3 regions of the Blastococcus sp. SYSU DS0753 genome follow, and region 3 is predicted to be linked to each of the others. Evidence: riboswitches for the same ligand, from Rfam matches in the RefSeq annotation. Region 3 holds a riboswitch; each other region holds the start of a gene.
What was found. A riboswitch is a leader RNA that binds a small molecule or an ion and turns the genes downstream of it on or off. The one in region 3 is predicted to bind cyclic di-AMP.

Region 1 (5,036 bases), on a different contig from region 3:
GTCAACGCTCGGGTGACCGCCGCCCACCGCGACACCTCCCGGGCGGAGGTGCTGGCCGCCCTGCGCCGCAACCGCGAGGCGACGGCCCGCTACCTGGCCGACGAGCCGGTGGAGCTCGACACCGCACCCGCGGTCTCGGTCGTCGGCCGGCTGCCGCTGCTCAGCGTCGTCCTCGGACAGGCCTACGAGCTCGCCGTCCACGGGCTGGACCTGGTGTCCTGCGGTGCGCCACCACCGCCTGGCCCCGTGTTGCAGTCAGGGCTCGCGGCGCTGACCGACGTGACCGGCGCACTGGCCGCCTCGTCGGGCATCGCCGGCCGCGTCAGCCTGGTGACACCCGACGGCGGCTGGGGGTTCACCGCGGACGACGACGGGTGGCGGGTGCGACGGGTGCCGCCGGGTGTCGTCGAGGGCCCGGCCGTGGAGGCAACCCCCGAGCTCCTGCTCGACGCCGCCGCCGGCCGGGTGAACCCGGTACCGGCGGTGGCCCGCCGCAGACTGAAGGTCCACGACGTACCCGGGCTCCTGCAGCTGGCGCCGATCGTCCAGCAGGTGCCGGGCATCCCGGGCGGACCGATCCTTCAGCTGGCCGCCCGCACCGTGGGCGGGGCCGGCGGCGCGCTGGGGCGGTTCTTCGGCGGGCGCTGACCCGCGTCCTCGCCCACCTGCTCGCCGGTGCGGGATCGGTACCTCGACACGGCCGCACCGGCAAGCAGCAGCAGCACCAGCACGATGACCACCGGGGCGACCGTGGCGGTCGGCATCCAGGCGACGACCGCGCCGGCCGAGGCGCCGGCGCCCACTTGCACCACCGTGCCGGGTACCAGTCCGACGGCGGTGGCGATGCCGTAGGTCAGCGGCCGTACAGCGCTCAGGCCCGCCGCGTAGTTGACCAGGACGAAGGGCACCATCGGGACCACCCGGCTCAGCACCACCGCGACGAAGCCCCGGTCGCTGGAGAACCGGTCCACGCGGCCGAGCCGCGGCCCCGCCAGCCGCTCCACGGCCGGGCGACCCAGGCCCCGCGCGAGCCAGAACGCACCGGTCGCCGCCAGGAAGGCACCGGTGTAGGCGACCGCGAAGCCCGCGCCGAACCCCAGGACCGCTCCGGTCAGCGCCGCCAGCACCGACCGTGGGACGGGCGCGAGCAGGACCACCCCCTGCGCGGCGATCAGCAGCAGCCACGTCCGGAGGCCGCCGCCGTCGGCCCACGAGCGGACCTGCGCCAGGGTGGGCACGTCGACGGCGAGGGCGGCGACCACGCCGGCCGCGAGCAGCGCGACGAGGAGCCACGCCCGCAGCCACGGGCTCGCCCCCGCCGTCGTCCGCACGTGCTCATCCTGACCGATGGCGTCAACCAGCCTCAGCCGCAGCTGCCGCCGAGGGTGATGCCGCGCTGGGCCAGCCACGGCACCGGGTTGGACCGGTTGGCGTACAGGCCACCGAGGTGCACCTCGAAGTGCAGGTGCGGGCCGGTGGACTGGCCCCGGTTGCCCACCTCGGCGATCTGCTGCCCACCGCTGACGACCTGGCCCGGCGAGACGAAGAACTGGTTCACGTGCCCGTAGACGGTGATGGCCCCGTCGTGGTGCTGGATGGCGACGGCGAGGCCGAACCCGCTGGCCGGCCCGGCCTGCAGCACGACCCCGGGCTCCGGCGTGAAGATCGGGGTGCCGATCGGCGCGGCGATGTCCACGCCGAGGTGCTGGGTACCCCACCGGCTGCCGTAGCAGGAGGTGACCCGCCCCTGGGTGAGCCGGCCGGCCCCGGCGGTCGCGGGAGCCGCCGCCACGGCCGCCTGCTCGGTGGCCTGCTGCTCGGACCAGGCGGCGACGGGGTCGGCCGTGCCGCGGAGGCTGAGCATGCGGATCTCCGCCTCGCGCAGCTGCTCGTCCAGCGCCGCCTTCTCGGCGGTGAGCGCGTCGAAGTCGGTCTGCGCGGCCGCGAGGAGGGCGTCGACCTCCGCCTGCATGCCCTGGGCCTTGCGCGCTGCGGCATCCCGCTCGGCGACGGCGGCCTTCGCCTCCTGGTCGAGCCGGGCCTCGCGGGCCTCGGCCACCCGCAGGTCCTCGAGCACCTGCGCGCGATCCTCACCGAGGAGGTCGAGCGTCGCGGCCTGCTGGAGGAGCTCCCCCGGGCCGTCGGCGTGCAGCACCATCTCCAGCTGCTTCATGGACTTGTCGCTGCCCATGTAGGCCTCCCGGCCGAGGGCGGCTACCTCACCCTGGGTACTCGCCACGGCCTCCCGGACGGCGGCGAGCTCGGCGGCGATGGCGTCGGCGTGCTCGCGGGCGCGGTCGAGCTCGGCCTGCGCGGCGAGCACGGCGCCGCTGGCCTCCTCTGCCCGGAGGGTGAGCTGCTGCAGGCGCTCCTCTGCGTCGCGCACGCGCTGCTCGATGTCGGCGACCTCCGCCTCGACGCGGTCGTGCTCGCTGCGCGCGTCGCCCGGCGCGGCCGCCGCGGTCGACGTCCCGAGCAGTGCGAGCGCCAGCAGTGCGGTGGCGGCGGTGGCCGCCCGACGGGTGCGGCTGAGGGCCCGGCGCGCGGGCGCGGCCGGGACGTGGTGGCGCAGGTGGTGCGAGGTCGCCAAGGCGACGGTCTCCGTTCCTCTATCCGCCTACCAGGTCAGCTGACGGGTTCGGGCCGGAACATGCCCTACCTGCCTGCCCGTGGTGGCGCAGGCGGGATTCACCCCAGAGAACGTGGGTCCCCGGTCCCCGCGGCGGTGAGGCCGCAGAGTTCGGCGGGGCCCGTCCGAGCCCCCGGGTTTCGGGAGCGGGATCGGATGGGCCGCGAGAGACGGTACAAGCGGATCGCCCGAATGTCACAGGGGGGTAACGGACCTTGTCAGTTCGCCCCACCGGCCCCAGGACGTGGCTGCGGCGCCGCGGCGCCGTCTGGCAGGCTGGCGGGTCCGGGGCGGTAGCTCAGCTGGTCAGAGCATGGGACTCATAATCCCTGGGTCGTGGGTTCGAGCCCCACCCGCCCCACCTCTCCCATGCCAGCGGTGTCGTGCCTGGCGCTCGCGCCTCCCTGTCCGCGTGAGCAAGGACACGGCTCCCAATGGGTGTAGGCGCCTCGGCGTCAGCGGTGCGCCACACCGGCGCCGCGGCCGGAAGGCGACCGGCGCGCCTCTGCACCGCCGCCTTCATGACGTGGCGTAATTGATGCGTGACAGAACGTTCAGCCGCCGTCGGTTCGACCGGTGGTGTCACCGCCGCAGCCCCGGACGCGGCGTCCGAGCGGCATCTGCAGCGCCTGCCCGGCTCCCCTCGAGGGCCGGTCTCGTGCTCGCCGTCGCCACCGCCGTCCTGACCGATGCCGGCGGCGGCGTCCATGCCGCCGACCGCCTCGTCCAGACCCCGCTCGACCTGATCTGAGGACCGACGCCATGAACAAGCGCAACCTGGCCGTCCTGGCGGCCCTGACCCTGATCGGCGGCGCCGGACTCGCCGACGCCGTCCTGGCAGCCCCTCGGCCCGTCACATCGCACACGCAGGCCGCCGCCGTGCTGCTCGCCCCGGCCGATCTCACCGGCGAGGCCGTCGATCAGCGGGCTTCGCTGGACTGGACGGGGGTGCCCGGGGCCCGCGACTACCTCGTCATCGACGTCACCTCCGGCGCCGCCGGTCGCATCGTGGGCTCCACCGGCGCCACCGCCTGGACGTCGCCCCGGCTGCCGCTGTCCACCCCGCGGTACGCCTTCGTGGTCGTGCCGCGGGACCACGCCAAGGTGCAGGGTGAGCGGACGGAGCCGGTGCACATCTACCCCGGCGGCCAGCCGGCCGAGCCGACCACCCCGGCCGAGGCGGCCCCGGTCACCACGACGCCCCCGCCCGAGCCCACCACCACCGAGCCGCCGGCGCCGTCCACGGAGCCCACCACGCCCCCGACGACCACGACGCCGACGACCACGACGCCCCCGCCCGCGACCGACCCCGAGCCCGAGCCCGAGTCCGAGCTGCCCGCCGTCCAGCCCACGCGGGTCTGGGGCTACGACGCCACGACGCTGGTCCCCGGCCCCTGGCCCGAGATCCACGCCCTCCGGTCGGACCAGTACGGCACCACCACGGCCAACCCGTACCCCGGCTCGGAGCGCACCGCCTTCTTCACCGTGCAGCGCGGCGACACCGGCTGGAACGGCACGCACGGCACCCTCCGCTCCGAGGTCCGCGACTCGATCGCCGCCTCCGGCGACGTCCGGCCCGGCGACGAGCAGTGGTGGGCCTGGTCCACGTTCTTCCCGGCCGACTTCGACTGGGACGAGCGCGGCCAGTTCCTGATCTACACGCAGTGGCACCAGACGGTGAACTCCGGCAACCCCAACGTGCACTTCTGGTCGGACGTGAACGAGAACCTCATGGTCGACGTCCGGGGTGGCACGGGCGGCAGGACCGCCGGCGACGCGCAGTACGTCCGGACCTTCAACCTCGGCACGATCGACAAGGGCGCCTGGAACGACCACACCGTCCGGTTCATCTGGTCCCCCGACCCGGCGAAGGGCCTCATCGAGGTCTGGCACCAGGGCGAGAAGGTCCTGTCCGAGCGGGTCGCCAACCTGTACGAGGGGCAGTCCGTCTACATCAAGCAGGGCATCTACTCGGCGGCCGGGACCTACCGGACGCACTACCTCCAGCACTCCCCGATCGGCTTCGGCCCGACGCGCGAGTCCGTCGCGTCACTGAACGCGATGGACTGACCTGCTCGGCTCGCCGGGTCCGGCGAGCAGGCCCGACCGTCATGGGGTCGCTGCCCGCAGTCCGGAGCTCTCCGGACTGCGGGCAGCGCGCGGCCCCTGCGGTCGGCGTCTAGGTCACGGCCTCCGCCACCAGGTCGGCCAGGGCGCGGGCCCCCGCCTCCGTCGGATGGACCCCGTCCCGGGTCAGGTCGCGGTCACCCAGCACGCCGGCGAAGTCCACCAGCTCGACGCCCGTCCTGTCCGCCAGCCGGCGGACCGCGGCGTTCAGGGCCGTGGCGTCCGTGTCCGTCCACGGCTGCACCGTCGCCAGCAGCACCGTGCCCGCGGCCTCCTGCCC
Region 2 (5,036 bases), on a different contig from region 3:
GCGTGCCTGCAGCCGCCCACGCGGATCGGGTCGTGGCCTGATGGGGCCCTACGCCTTCGCGGGCGGGACGGCGGTCGTCACGGGCGCCGCCAGCGGGATCGGCGAGGCGCTGGCCGCGCAGCTGGCCGACCGGGGCAGCCACCTGGTGCTGCTGGACCGCGACGCCGACCGGCTGGCGGCGGTGGCCGGGCGGATCGCCGCCGACCACCCGGCCCTGCGGGTGGCGACGCACGTGGTCGACCTGGCCGACGACGAGGCGACAGCGCGGGTGGCCCGGACGCTGGTGGCCGAGCACCCCGAGACCACGCTGCTGGTCAACAACGCGGGGGTCGCCCTGGGCGGTCGCTTCGACCAGATCGGGCTGGCGGACTTCGAGTGGGTCCTGGCGGTGAACCTGCGCGCCGTCGTCCGCCTCACCCACATGCTGCTGCCCGTGCTGAAGACCCACCCCGGCGCCCACGTCGTCAACGTCTCCAGCGTCTTCGGCATCTTCGCCCCGGCCGGGCAGGTCGCGTACGCGACGAGCAAGTTCGCCGTCCGCGGGTTCAGCGAGGCGCTCCGCCACGAGCTCGCCGACGACGGCATCGGCGTCACGGTCGTCCACCCGGGTGGGATCCGGACGCGGATCGCCGAGAGCGCCCGCACCGGCGCGGGCGTCTCGGTGGAGGAGTACGAGAAGGGGCGGGCGCAGTTCACCAAGCTGCTGCGGATGCCGCCGGAGGACGCCGCCGCCCGCATCGTGGCGGCCGTCGAGCGCCGCCGCCCCCGGCTGCTGATCGGCTGGAGCGCCACGGTGCCCGACGTGCTGGTCCGCCTGCTGCCCGGCACCTACTGGCGGCTGATCGCTCGCCGGGCGACCGCGCGGCCGAGGGGCTGAGCGCCGGAAAAGGTATTGCCGGTGCCAGTAGAACGGGGACGTGACCGACCCCTCCTGCCGGATCGTCGAGCTCGGCCCCGACGACGACCTCTTCCCCTCCTGGTGCGAGGTGTGGGCCGCCTCCGGCCGGGCCGCCCGGCCGCAGGACCCGCCCCGGCCGGCGCAGGAGGACGTCGCGCTGGGGCGGGAGCTCGTCGCGCCCGGTGGCTCCCGGGACGGCACCCACCGGGCCGCCCTGGTGGACGGCGCGGTCGCCGGCGCGCTCCGGCTGATCCTCCCGCGCAAGGACAACCCGACGCTGGCGGTGGTGGACCTCGCGGTGCACCCGGCCTCCCGGCGCCGTGGCCTCGGGAGCGCGCTGCTGGCCGAGGCCCGGGTACTCGCTGCCGCGCACGGCCGCAACTCGCTGGTGAGCGAGGTGGACGAGCCCGGCGCCGGGGCGCCGGGCCGCGCCTTCGCCGAGCGGCACGGCTGGTCCTGCGACCTGGTGGAGACCCGCCGGGAACTGGTGCTGCCGGTCGACGAGGACCGGCTGGGGGCGCTCGAGGCCGCGGCCGGCGCCGGGTACGAGATCGTCACCTGGCGGGACCGCACCCCGGACGCGCTGCTGGCCGACCGGGCGCTGCTGGAGCGGCGCATGACCACCGACGCACCCCACGGCGATCTGCCGGTGGGGGAGGAGGAGTGGGACGGGGACCGGATCCGCGAGTACGAGCGGACCCACGTCGCCCGGGGCCGGACGGTGCTCAGCGCGGGCGCGGTGATCGGCGGCCGGCTGGTCGGCTTCACCGACCTGCAGATCCCGCTCGCCCAGCCGGCGCTCGCCCACCAGGGCGGCACGCTGGTGCTCCGTGAGCACCGGGGGCACCGGCTCGGCGCCCGGATGAAGGCGGCCGTGCTGCGGGAGCTGGCAGCGGGGGTCCCCGGCGTCCGGCGGATCAGCACCTACAACTCCGAGGGCAACACGCCCATGGTCGCGGTCAACGAGGCGCTGGGTTTCCGCCCCGCCGGCGCGCTGTCGTCCTGGTCGACCCGCCTCTGAGCCGGGCGGTCCCACCGCCGCCGGCCGCGTGCGGTTGACTGCCGGGGTGGACCGTTCCATCCCTGCGGAGTTCGTCCGCGCCCACACCCGGCCGGTCCGGCCGGACCTGGTGCCCGAGGTGGAGCTGCTGGTCGCCGCCGACGTCGTCGCCCTGTGGGAGGCGATGGAGACCGAGCACGGGCGCACCTCCACGGACCCGCCGTTCTGGGCCGCGGCCTGGCCGGGCGGCCAGGCGCTGGCCCGCCACGTGCTCGACCACCCCGGCCTGGTGGCCGGGCGCACCGTGCTGGACCTGGGGGCGGGCAGCGGCCTGGTCGCGGTCGCGGCGGTCCTGGCCGGCGCGACCGCGGTGCTCGCCAGCGACGTCGACCCGTTCGCGCTGACCGCGATCGCCGTCAACGCCGAACGGAACGGCACCCCGGGCATCACGCCCGCCGGCGACGTGCTCGGGGGCGAGCCGCCCGACGTCGCGGTCGTCCTCGCCGGCGACGTCTGCTACGACCGGGAGATGACCGACCGGGTGCTGCCCTTCCTCGAGGCGGCCCGGGCCGGCGGTGCCGAGGTGCTGATCGGTGATCCCGGGCGGGTGTACCTCCCCGAGGACCGGCTGGAAGCGCTGGCGGTCTACGACGTGCCCGACACCGAGCCGTCGCCCACCGGGCCGGTGCCGGTGCGCCGGACCACGGTCTGGCGGCTCCCCTGACGGTCACCTCCCGTTCCTTTTCCCGCCAGGGGATTGTCACGAACGGATAACGCTGGTTACCGTGGGTCCCGCCCGGCCGGTCGTTCTCTCCCCATCCGGGGGAGGTCCGCCGGGCGCCGCCGAGTCGCCCGCCGAGGGCGAGCCGGGGACCCACCGAAGTACTGGGGTGAATCGCGCGCCGGGGCACGTCCTGGCGCGGGTAGGGCCGCTTCCCGCCCGAATCCGTCAGCTAACCCGGTAGGCGGCACGACGGAAGAAACGGAGAGCCGCCGCATGGCGAGCCTGCGGGCCCACCTTGCACGGAACCGCAGCCGGTACGGAGCCTCGCGCGCGCCTTCCCCGCGCTGAGCGCCCGGGCGTACGCCCGACACCGCTGCCCCTCGACCATCCCCGCAGCAGTTCCCGCCGCCGTCGCCGGCCCTGCCGCCCCCTGCCCCTGGAGCAGTTCCTCCCCATGAACCTTCGCGCCACCTCGATCACCCGTGCTCTCCGCCCCACGACCGGGCGCCGTTCGACGAAGACGGTCCGCCGTTCCGCGCTGCTGCTCCTGGCGGTCGCCGCGGCAGGCGGCCTGCTGGCCAACGGCGTCGTCGCCGACGAGCCGGTCGCCCAGGCCGAGCCGGAGCTGGCCTCCGTCAGCGTCGCCGAGCAGCTCGGCATCACCGACGAGACCCCCGCGCCCGACGTGACGGTGGCCGCGGCCGACACCCTCGGCCAGCTGGCCGCGAGCCGCAGCGAGCGCGCGGCCGAGCAGGCCGCCGCAGCGGAGGCGCGGGCCGCGGCCGAGCAGGCCGAGCTGGACCGCCGTGCCGCCGAGGAGGCCGCCCGCCGCGCCGCCGAGGAGGAGGCCGCGCGCAAGGCCGCTGCCGAGGAGGCCGCCCGCAAGGCCGCTGCCGAGGAGGCCGCCCGCGTGCAGGCGGCCCGGGAGCAGGCCGCCCGCACCCCGGCGCCGGCCGCACCAGCCCCGGCCCCGGCCCCGGCCCCGGCTCCGGCTCCTGCCCGGAGCGCTCCCGCGCCGGCCGCCGCGGCCCCGGCCGGCTCCTTCCAGGAGTACGCGATGGGCAAGCTCGGCGGCTCGGGCAGCGAGTTCAGCTGCCTGGAGAGCCTGTGGGGCAAGGAGAGCGGGTGGAACCCGAACGCCCAGAACCCGCGGAGCACCGCCTACGGCATCGCGCAGTTCCTCGACTCCACCTGGGCCGGGACCGGCATCGCCAAGACCTCCGACGGCTACCGGCAGATCGACGCCGGCCTGATCTACATCAACAACCGCTACGGCTCCCCGTGCGGCGCGTGGTCGCACTCCCAGGCCACCGGCTGGTACTGAGCGGGCCTCTGCCCCCGCCCCTCGCCCGCGCGGGGCGGGACCCTGCGGCGAGGCCGTTCCAGCACGTCACCACGCTCGGGTGGTCTTCGGACGGGGGCGTCCCCGCTGAGGCATTGGAGGCTTTACCTGCGTCGTCGGCCCCGAGGACGCAGGTAGAGCTTCCAATGCCCGGGGTCGGCTCAGCGCAGCCGAGCCTCGGCTCCAGGCCTAAGGTCGGTGCAGCGTGCACGGAGGGGGAGCGATGACCGAGGCCGACGACGCCGACCGGACCACCCCGCAGAGCGGGATCGTCGGGCGGTCGATCGACGAGTTCGTGAACCAGTTGCGGTTCTTCTCCGACCGCGCCCGCAACCTCGCCGGGAATGCGACGTCCCGCCTCCCGCTGCCGGCCCTGCCCAGCCCGCCCGGGGCGATGTCGGCGGCCCAGCTGCGCGCCGTCAAGGAGATGGTGACCGCGCAGCGCACCTCGATCGCCGCCATGCGCGCTCAGCTCGACGCGTTCGACCAGCAGCTCGCCGTCTTCGAGCGGATCCTCGACCCCCTGGTCGAGTGGAGCACGACCTGGGCGCGGCTGGAGGAGGCCGTCGGCGACATCGTGCGCCGGGAGCCGCCCGTCGAGCAGTGACGGTCAGCCCGCCAGCGACCTGACGAGCAGCACCGCGCCGGAGAGCAGGCACAGCACCAGGGCGGCGCGGCGCATGGCCGGCAGGGCCAGCCGCCGGCGCAGGGGTCCGGCGAGGAGGAAGCCGGTCAGCACGAACGGCACCAGCCCCGCACCGGTGAGCAGCCCGCCCCCGTCGAGCTCGCCGCCGGCGACCAGCACGCCGAGGGACAGCAGCGTCGTCCCGACGAAGAACACCGACAGGTTCGCCCGCTGGGCGGCCGGGGTGGGCGCGCGGTAGGTGACCACCAGGGGCGGTCCGGGCGTCGCCGCGACAGTCGAGAGCGTCCCGGAGGCGAAGCCGGCGACGGTGAGCGCGCGCCGCCCGCCCGGCAACCGCACCCCGGCGAGCGACGCGCCACAGGCGAGCAGCACGACGACAGCAACCGTTATCCCCAACAACCGGCCGTCGATGACCTGCACCAGCCC
Region 3 (5,036 bases):
GGCGACCAGCCGGGAGACGCAGACGACCACCGGTGCGTCACCGAGCCCGTGGCGGGCACGCACCGCCGTCCCGTCGACCCCGGGGGCGAACCGGTCGACGTCGACCCCGGGCGAGAGCTGGGCCAGCCGGGTGCGGCCCCCGAGCGGCGGGGCGAGGCGCTCGCGGGTGTACTCGCTGATGTAGGTGAGGACGTCCAGCCCCGTGGCGATCCGCTGCATCACCTGCCGGCTGCCCGGGAGGGCGACCCAGCCGGTCTCGTGGCCGTGCGTGGCGCCGACCAGGTGCCGGACCCCGGCGGCGCGCAGCGCGGGCGCGAGCAGCCCCAGCGGCGCGGCCGCCCCGAAGAACGCGGTGTCGCAGCCGTACCGCTCCACCAGCTCCACGGCCGCGCGGGCGGTCGCCCGCGTCGGGAGGAGCATCCCGGTCGGCCGGCGCACCACCGGATAGGGCAGGGATCGGTCGTGCTCGGCCGAGCCCGGTGCGTCCGACGCCAGCACGACCAGCGAGTCCGGCGTCCGTCGCTCCAGCAGCGCCGCCACGAAGGTCTGGATGCCCCCTTGCCGGGGCGGGAAGTCGTTGGTGACGACGAGCGTCCGGCTCACGGCCCCTCCAGGCGCGCCCAGTCCTCGGCCATCGCGATGCGCTGCGCGGTCGTGGGGTGGCTGCCGAAGAACCAGTGCCAGGCCGCCGGCGGGTCCGGATCGCCGAGGTTGGCCGTGGCGAGCCGCTGCTGCATGGCGGTGAAGGCCTCCGGATCGCGGGTGAGGTCGAGGGCGTGCAGGTCCGCGCGGGCCTCGACCTGGCGCGACACCAGGTTCTGCACGGGTGTGGCCAGCAGGCTGCCCACGGCGACGAGGAACAGCAGCAGGGGGACCACGCGGGGGTCGCCGGCCGAGGGCGCCCCGGCGCGGCGCAGCAGCGGCGTCCACATCAGCAACCAGCCGAGCAGGGCGGTCGCCGCGCCCGCGCCGAGCGCGCCCATGAGCGTGCCGGTGAGGACGTCGTCGGTGGCGACGTGCCCGAGCTCGTGCGCCGCGATCGACTCGATCTCCGCGTCGGGCAGCTCGCCGAGGACGGTGTCGTAGACCACGATGCGCCGGGTGGAGCCGAACCCGGAGACGTAGGCGTTCAGCGCCGTGGTCCGCCGGGAGGCGTCGGAGACCAGCACGTCCTGCACCGGGGTGCCGTTCTCCTCGGCGAGCGCCAGCAGGTCACTGCGCAGCTCACCCGCCGGCAGCGGCTCGAAGGAGTTGAACGCCGGCTCGATGACCACCGGGTAGAGGAACGAGCCGACGACGACGAAGCCGGCCACTGCCGCCCCGCCCCAGGCCCACCAGGTGCGCGGCGCGCGACGGACCAGCCACAGGAAGGCCAGCACCACGACCACTGTCAGCGCCGCGCTGATGGCCCACGAGACGGCGACGTCGCGCAGCCAGAGCCCCCAGCCGCGGGTGGACAGGCCGTAGCGCGTGCGCACGGACTCCGCGTAGGCGGAGATCGGCAGGGTCACGGCGCGGCCCAGGAGGAGCAGGACCGGCACCCCCAGCACCACCTGCACGACCCAGCGGTCCCTCCACCGCGCCCCCAGCGACCGCATCAGGCGGGCCCCCAGCGGGGTGAGCCCCAGCACGGCCGAGACCGCCAGCCCGAGGACGAGGGAGAGCAGCGACGCGGGTCGCAGGGCGGCGGCGAAGGCCTCCGCGCGCTCGATCGCCGCGGGGTCCAGGCCAGCGGTCGGGTCGGGCTCGGTGTGCCCTCCGGGCGGTTCGGGCAGCACGTCCCACGGGGTGCGGACGACGATGACGACGACGACGGCGATCCCCAGCAGGGCCGCGGCCACCAGGGCGGCCCGGCGAACGCTCACCCGGCCGATCCTAGGCGGGCCAACCGCAGCGGCCCGTCCCGGTTCGGGGACGTGCTGGGCGGCCGGCATCCTGCTCGACCCGGTCGCGAGGCCCGCCCTCACCGTGTTCCCGTCCTCCGGGCCTGCCCGAGGTCCTCGGGATCGGGCCCTCGGTCACCTGACCGGCCAGCGACCGCGAGGGCCGGCGACCCCTGTCGGGATCACCGGCCCTCGTTCCTCGCTGCGATGCTCCCGGAGCCGTCAGCCGGCGATGCGACGGGCGCTGTTGTAGTTCCCCATCGAGTCCACGCTCGCCACCTTCACCGGCTGGCCGGAGGTGGAGGCGTGCACCATCTGGCCGTTGCCGATGTACATGCCCACGTGGCTCACCGGGCTGTAGAAGAACAGCAGGTCGCCAGGCTGCAGCTCGCCGCGCGAGACGGGCCTGCCCATCTGGCTCTGCGACCGGCTGGAGTGCGGCAGCATCACACCCGCCGCGGCGTAGGCGTACGACGTCAGCCCCGAGCAGTCGAAGGCGTTCGGCCCGCCGGCACCCCACACGTACGGGTCCCCGATCTGGGCGAGCGCGGTGTTCACCGCCACCTGGGCGGCCGAGCTCGGCGCGATGACGGCGCCGGTGGGCGCCGGGAGGCCGGTACCACCGTGGGCCTGCGCCACCTGCTCCTGCTGCGGCGCGGTGAGCGCCTCGTACCGGCGCTGGTAGTCGGCGATCTTCGCCTCGAGCTCCTCCTGCTGGGCGGCGATCTGCTCCACCGTCCGCCGGGCGTCCGCCGCGGCCTCCTCGGCGGCGTCGCGGGCCTGCTCCGCGTCCTCGGCCGCGCGCGACACCTCGGTGAGCACCTCGCTGGTGTGCCCGGCGATGGCGTCGAGGGTGCCCAGCTGGTCGACCAGCTGGTCGGCCGAGGTGCTGGTCAGCAGGACGTCGAGCGGCGACATGCCGCTGCCGGTGTAGACGCTGCGGGCCAGCCGGCGCATGTGGCCGTCGAGGGAGCCGAGCCGGCCCTCCGCCTCCGCGACCGCCTCGCTCGCGGCCTGCGCGTCGCGCTGGTGGCCCTCGAGGACGACGCGCGCCTCGTTCAGCTGCTCGGAGACGACCTCCAGCTCGTGGCTGGCCTCGGCCACCTGGGCGGCGATCTCGTCGGCGGTGCCGGGGACCGCCGACGCGGTACCCGGGAGGACGGTGACGGTCAGGGCTGCGACGGCGCTGACCAGGAGCCCCGAACGGAGCGGTCCGAAGCGGCGGGCGCTGGCGGAGCTGCGCCGGCCGGCGGTGTGGAGTTGTTCGGGGGCGTGCGTCAGTAGTGCGTGAGGGGTCGCCACGTGCGGCGGCTCTCCGTTTCTTCCACTTCGACCGCCGACCGAGTTAGCTGACGGGTTCGGGCTGGGAAGACTGGCCCTATCCCCCACCCACCGGCGAGCCGGCGGCGGGAGAACTCACCCCAGAGTGCGGTGGGTCCCCGGTACACCTCGGGCGCAGTGGTGCGCGCCACGCGGTGATTAGGCGGTGTCCGGTCGAGGCCATCCATCGATGGATGACGACCACCCGGCCGAACGGAGGGAACCCTACGACCGTGATGCGCCTGTGACAAACAGGGACAGCTGAGACGTGTGCGTCGGGCGCCTGGCCGCCCACCTGGGCATTCACCCGATCGGGTGGTCACCCGGCCCTCGCCGCGGGGTGCGGCGGCGATCAGCCGGTGCGCCGTCCGGACCGCTCCCCGCCGTGCCCGTCGGGATGCCGCAGCGGGGGAACCAGGCCGCCCTCGGCCAGCGCGCGCACGGCGCTGCGTTCCACCTCGTCGAACTCCACCACCACGCCCGGCGGTGGCACGACGACGTCCTCGGCGGCCGCGGCCGGCCCGCCACGCGGCCGCCCGGTCATCGGCACGACGACCGGGTCGCCCCCCTGCCACCCGGGCGGGGCTCCCAGCAGCACGGTCACGACGCAGTCGGCGCAGCCGGTCCCGCGGGCGGTGCAGGTGTCGCAATCGATGAGCATCGCTTCTTCTCCTCCGTGAGTTGCTGCGCACGGTAGGAAGGGCCACCGACATTTCCGCCGCGCCACCGACGGCCCGCGCCGGATCAGCTGCCCGCGAACTCCCAGTGCCACGGCTCCTCGCGCCCGTTGCCCGGATCGGCCCACGTGGGGTGCAGGAAGCCGAACCGGCCGGCGTTGGCAGCCATCCAGGCGTACTGCGGGGTGCCGAACGTCTCGACGCCACCGCACAGGTCCACCGCCAGACCCCAGCCGTGGTTGCTGGTGCCGGGCACCGCGGCCAGGGCCGGCTTCTCCCCGTACAGCCGCACCTGGCTTGCGTAGGTCCGGTAGGAGTCGGTGATGCACAACGGGCTGCCGAAGGCGGTCGCGTAGGCCGCCGACATGGCGCGGTAGGCGGCGGCCGCGTCGCAGCGCAGCGCGTGCCCGCCGACGCCCAGCGGGCACATGGCGCTGGGCGGGATGAGGCCGTTCGGGTAGCCGCCCCATGCGCGGGCTCCGTCGTAGCTGGGCGGGTAGACGGTGTTGCCGCACTCGGTCCGCAGCGCCCCCGCGGCCGGCCCCGGGACGGCGACAGGGGGCCGCTGGCCGAGGACCGGGCGGCCGATCGCCAGCACCTGGTCGCCCGGCAGCGTGCGCACCACGACCGCGCCGGCCCGCGCGTCAGCGGTCAGCATGGTCCGCGGGTCCAGGGCGATGCCCACGTGCCCGAGCCCCGCCTCCGGGGAGCCCAGGAAGACCAGGTCGCCGGGGAGGACGTCGGCGCGGTCCACCGGCACGGCGCTCGCGAACAGCTCCTCCTGCGTCGCGGGCAGCTGGACACCGGCCCGGCCGTAGGCCACCCGGACCAGTGCGCCGCAGCCCCAGGACTCCGGCCCCGCCGTCCCCGGCGCGTACGGCTGCCCCAGGGCCTCCATCGCGCCGCTGACGGCGGCGAGGGTCTCGGCGGGCAGCACCAGGAGCGAACTCGGCCGCCCGGGCAGCTGGGCCACCCCGCGCTGCGCGCCGCCCCCGGCGGCGCCCACCGGAGCCAGGCGGTCGGGGAGGCTGCGCTCGGGTTCCCGCAGCGCAGCGGCGGGCACGTCCGCGAGGCCGGCGGTCCGGAGCTGGTCGACGTAGGCCCGCCAGCTGGCCGCCGTCTGCTCGTTCACCGACGCCTGCTCCCCCTGGAGCGC

Region 1: linked by a shared signal. The riboswitch ahead of ACI799_RS10160 (murein hydrolase activator EnvC family protein) and the one ahead of ACI799_RS09525 (NlpC/P60 family protein) in region 3 are both predicted to bind cyclic di-AMP.
Region 2: linked by a shared signal. The riboswitch ahead of ACI799_RS18470 (aggregation-promoting factor C-terminal-like domain-containing protein) and the one ahead of ACI799_RS09525 (NlpC/P60 family protein) in region 3 are both predicted to bind cyclic di-AMP.

Annotation. Positions count from the first base shown of each region.
Region 1 is NZ_JBJHAT010000010.1:37,294-42,329, forward strand. It holds gene ACI799_RS10150 (maleylpyruvate isomerase N-terminal domain-containing protein) at 1-648, shown strand, start outside; gene ACI799_RS10155 (TVP38/TMEM64 family protein) at 582-1,331, opposite strand; gene ACI799_RS10160 (murein hydrolase activator EnvC family protein) at 1,364-2,590, opposite strand; cyclic di-AMP (ydaO/yuaA leader) riboswitch at 2,601-2,756, opposite strand; tRNA gene ACI799_RS10165 (tRNA-Ile) at 2,917-2,990, shown strand; gene ACI799_RS10170 (heparin lyase I family protein) at 3,392-4,699, shown strand; gene ACI799_RS10175 (SGNH/GDSL hydrolase family protein) at 4,809-5,036, opposite strand, start outside.
Region 2 is NZ_JBJHAT010000031.1:23,272-28,307, reverse strand. It holds gene ACI799_RS18490 (flavin-containing monooxygenase) at 1-41, shown strand, start outside; gene ACI799_RS18485 (SDR family NAD(P)-dependent oxidoreductase) at 41-877, shown strand; gene ACI799_RS18480 (GNAT family N-acetyltransferase) at 918-1,919, shown strand; gene ACI799_RS18475 (class I SAM-dependent methyltransferase) at 1,966-2,622, shown strand; cyclic di-AMP (ydaO/yuaA leader) riboswitch at 2,740-2,866, shown strand; gene ACI799_RS18470 (aggregation-promoting factor C-terminal-like domain-containing protein) at 3,077-3,946, shown strand; gene ACI799_RS18465 (hypothetical protein) at 4,188-4,571, shown strand; gene ACI799_RS18460 (TSUP family transporter) at 4,575-5,036, opposite strand, start outside.
Region 3 is NZ_JBJHAT010000009.1:22,045-27,080, reverse strand. It holds gene ACI799_RS09535 (glycosyltransferase family 4 protein) at 1-603, opposite strand, end outside; gene ACI799_RS09530 (M48 family metallopeptidase) at 600-1,865, opposite strand; gene ACI799_RS09525 (NlpC/P60 family protein) at 2,106-3,185, opposite strand; cyclic di-AMP (ydaO/yuaA leader) riboswitch at 3,203-3,379, opposite strand; gene ACI799_RS09520 (hypothetical protein) at 3,556-3,864, opposite strand; gene ACI799_RS09515 (D-alanyl-D-alanine carboxypeptidase family protein) at 3,948-5,036, opposite strand, start outside.